One region of the Thermoanaerobacterium aotearoense genome, then DNA from elsewhere that is predicted to be linked to it. Evidence: predicted binding sites of a transcription regulator. Region 1 holds the regulator's gene; the other holds the start of a gene.

Region 1 (2,211 bases):
TAAAAGATGTTAAAAAGTACATAGGCATGATTAATAATGATGGACATGCTGTTGACGATGTTGATGAATTGTCTTTAGAGGATCAAATGTCTGAGTTTATGTTTTTAGGTCTTAGAATGATGGATGGAGTAAATGACAAAGACTTTAAAGAGAGATTTGGCGAAAGCATGTTCTTTGTATTTAAAAATGCCATTTATAAAAATATAGAGTTGGGGCTTTTAAGAAAAGAAGGTGAAAATCTTAAATTGACGCCAAAAGGCGTAGATGTGTCCAATAATGTGTTTGAGGATTTTTTATTTTAAAGTATTGACAAATATCCACAATAGTGGTATTTTTAAATCGTGATTAGCACTCTCAAGCTAAGAGTGCTAATAATAGAATTTGGGGTGGTGAATATGCCGTTAGATGATAGGAAAAAGAAGATTTTAGAAGCTGTGATTAATGACTATATTTTGACGGCAGAACCAATTGGATCTCGGACAATTGCAAAGCGATATAATCTTGGTGTAAGCTCGGCTACAATTAGAAATGAAATGGCTGACCTTGAGGAGATGGGGTATCTTGAACAGCCTCATACATCTGCAGGTAGAATACCATCTGATAAAGGATACAGGTTTTATGTTAATAATATATTAGAGCACTATTTGAATGAAAGTCGTGACGATGAAGTAGAGGCAATTGATGAGGTTTTTGCTGAGATAGACGATATAGTGAAGAAATATGCCAGGTTATTATCTACCATTACTAACCACACTATAGTGGTTAAGATGCCTCGAATTGATGAAAACACGATTAAGAGAATACAAATATTGCCTGTTGATGCAAATAAATTGATACTTCTTGTAATGACAGAATCAGGCATCATGAAAAACTATTTAATAAGCTTAAAGGATAATATTGATAATAATTTGTTTGAGTTTTTAAACAACCTGATCAACAATAAAATGATAGGAAAAAGAAAAAGAGAAATGGACCAGACGTTGAGAGATGAGATAAAAAAAGAGTCTGGCAGTGCTATCGGAATCATAGACAAGATTACAGATACGATTATAAATGGTTTAAAGCAGATGGATGAAACAGACTTGTATTCGGAAGGCATTTCAAATATTCTCAACTTTCCTGAGTACAAGGATCTCTTAAAAGCTAAAATGTTTTTTGATCTGATTGACAATAAAGACATTATGAATTCAGTATTAGAGCCTTTAGACGATTCCATCGATGTTACTATTGGAAGTGAAAGCAAGTTTGAAGAGATGTGGGATTTAAGCATAATCAAATCTACGTATAAGATAAATGGTGAGGTTGTTGGGACTTTTGGCATTATTGGGCCTACAAGGATGAATTACAAGAGGCTTATAAATGAAATAAACACGATGTCGAATGAATTGTCAAAAGTTTTGTCATATATATACCAAGAAAATAAGAGGTGAATCAATTGGATAGAGAAAAAGATACAATGGAAAGCAAAAACAATTTAGACGAAGATTTAAAAGACAATGTATCTGATGCTGACCGACCTCAAGATGACAGTGAAGGCAGCATAGGTACAGAAAATTCTGATCAGGGTGAAGAAAAAAATTACGAAGGAGAAATTGAAGAATTGAAAAATAAGCTTAAGCAAAAAGAAGATGAAGCAAATGAATACTTAGAAATGGCCCAGAGATTGAAAGCAGAATTTGAGAATTACAGGAGAAGGACAGAAAAGGAAAAAGCAGATCTGATTGAATATGGTAAAGAACAGGTAATCTTAGATATATTGCCAGTTATAGATAATTTTGAGAGAGCTCTTGAAGCATCTCACGGTGATAATGAGGAAATAGCTTCCTTTAAAGAAGGTGTCAATTTAATATACAGGCAATTTAAAGGTATTTTAGAAAAGATAGGGGTTAAAGAGATAGAGGCTTTAGGCCAAATATTTGATCCATATAAGCATCATGCTGTTATGCAGGAAGAGGTAGAAGATAAGAAGGAAAATGAGATAATTGAAGTTTTTCAAAAGGGATATATGTTTAATAATAAAGTAATAAGACCGAGTATGGTCAAAGTAGCAAAATAAAGTATAGGAATAGGAGGAGTAGATTATGGGAAAAATTATAGGAATTGATCTTGGCACAACTTTTTCGTGCGTAGCTGTTATGGAAGGAGGACAGCCGGTAGTCATACCAAACTCAGAGGGGGCCAGGACAACTCCATCTGTTGTGGCGTTTACAA
Region 2 (2,211 bases), 1.3 Mb from region 1:
TATTAAAGGAGATGTTTTTATGTTCAATGGAAAAGTTGTCGTTGTTACAGGTGGTTCTGGAGGCATTGGCTCATCTATATGTAGAGAAGTAGCGAGATTAGGTGGTTGTGTAGCAATTCATTACAATACAGATTATGAAAGCGCATGTAGTTTGAAGAATTATATAAAAAGTAACTTAGGATATGCGGATGTATTTAAGGCAGATATCAGAAATAAAGAAGAAGTGGAAATGATGATGAAAAATGTGATTGACAGATTTGGACGAATAGATTACTTGGTCAACAATGCTGGTGTATCCCAGATAAAACCTTTTATGGATGTATCCGAAGAAGATTGGAGATACATAATTGATGTAAATTTGAATGGCATGTTTAATTGTACGCAAAGTGCCTTAAAGTATATGTTAAAAAATAAAAGAGGTGCCATTGTGAATGTTTCATCTATGTGGGGAATATATGGCGCATCTTGTGAAGTGGCATATTCCGCTTCAAAAGGCGCTATTATAGCTTTTACAAAGGCATTAGCTAAAGAATTAGGGCCATCAAATATACGAGTTAATTGTGTTGCGCCAGGGGTAATCGAAACTGACATGAATAAAAGCTTGTCAGATGACACACTTAAATATCTGGCGTCGAGAACTTCCCTTGAAAGACTTGGGACAGCAGATGAAGTCGCTAAGGCAGTGACTTTTTTACTGTCAGATCAATCATCTTTTATTACAGGACAAGTATTGACTGTAGATGGAGGATATATGTAAACTTTAATTTTTAACGTTTACATATATTTACTCCTCTTGACTTATGGAATTAAAAGGATTATAATTTTAATTGTTAGCAGCCGTTTATATAGAGTGCTAATACTACTGATGTATCTTCACATTTGATTCACATTGTGCTTTTATTGCAACACGCTTATAAATTCTAATTATTAAACAAAAACTAAATATGGATTAAGGGGGAATTCGAATGAAAGCATTATTGCTGGCAGGAGGATTAGGTACAAGGCTAAGACCTCTGACGAATTTTCTTCCTAAACCTATGGTACCCATAATGGGCAAACCTCTGTTAGAGTCTACCGTTTTAAGGCTTAAAAAGCAAGGCGTAGATGAGGTCGTAATAAGCACATGCTATAAATCTAATCACATTGAAGACTATTTTGAGGATGGTGAGAAATTAGGCGTAAAAGTTTCTTTTATTAAAGAGGACATACCATTAGGAACAGGCGGAGCTATAAAAAATGCTGAAGAGTTTTTTGATGATACTTTCTTAGTGCTAAATTCAGATATTATATGTGATATCGATATTAGAAGTCTTGTGGAGTATCACAAGTCAAAAAAAGCATTAGCTACTATTGCCATGACTAAAGTAGAGGATCCATCACAGTATGGTGTGATAGAATACGACGATAATGATTACATTACAGCTTTTAAAGAAAAGCCAAAACCGTATGAAACTAATTCAAAATGGATAAATGCGGGAATATACGTATTTGAACCACAGCTATTAAGTGAAATCCCTAAAGATGAAGTGGTATCAATAGAAAGGGATACATATCCGAAACTTTTATCGAAAGGTTATAAAATGGCTGCGTATAGGTATGACGGGTATTGGATAGACATAGGTACAATTGAGAAGTATAAAAAAGTCCACTTTGACATATTGAAAAAACATTGCAAATACGTTGATATAAGCGACATTAAACATAGAAAGATCACAATTGATAGTTCGGCAAAAATTGTTGAGCCTGTTTTTATAGGAAGCAACGTCAAAATAGACGCGAAAGCAGAGATAGGTCCGTATGCGATTATAGGTGATAATACGCATATAGGTTCTAACAGCATTATAAGGCACAGTGTTTTATGGGACAATGTCAAAGTTAAAGGAAATGTAAATTTGATAAATGCTGTCGTAGCTTCAAATAGCGTCGTAGATGGAATCAGGAAAATTGAAGATGAAGTTTACGCAAACGGTATTGACGATTACGCTGTAAGTTGATGGAGGTGTTATGAATGGTAAAGAATAAAGAAATAAATATTGCGTTTTTGAGTACATTTCCACCGAGAGAATGTGGAATAGCTACATTCACACAGGATCTGGTAAATGAGCTTAAAGATATTAAAATCATAAATGAACCAAAAGTGATTGCGATAGACGATAAAGAATATGATTATGGCGATGACGTTATTTATAGGCTTAAGCAGCACGACAGAAA

Evidence for each region. Region 1 encodes HrcA, which represses chaperone genes, less so after heat shock. Its sites were predicted from a motif close to ATTAGCACTCANNNNNNNTGAGTGCTAAT; they were not measured.
Region 2: the regulator HrcA is predicted to act here: its motif matches at 830-858, upstream of GSH73_RS12920 (nucleotidyltransferase family protein).

The regions. Positions count from the first base shown of each region.
Region 1 covers NZ_CP047602.1:1,209,535-1,211,745, forward strand. The annotation lists gene hemW (radical SAM family heme chaperone HemW) at 1-302, shown strand, start outside; gene hrcA (heat-inducible transcriptional repressor HrcA) at 396-1,430, shown strand; gene grpE (nucleotide exchange factor GrpE) at 1,457-2,056, shown strand; gene dnaK (molecular chaperone DnaK) at 2,082-2,211, shown strand, end outside.
Region 2 covers NZ_CP047602.1:2,580,451-2,582,661, reverse strand. The annotation lists gene ymfI (elongation factor P 5-aminopentanone reductase) at 20-757, shown strand; gene GSH73_RS12920 (nucleotidyltransferase family protein) at 966-1,994, shown strand; gene GSH73_RS12915 (glycosyltransferase family 4 protein) at 2,009-2,211, shown strand, end outside.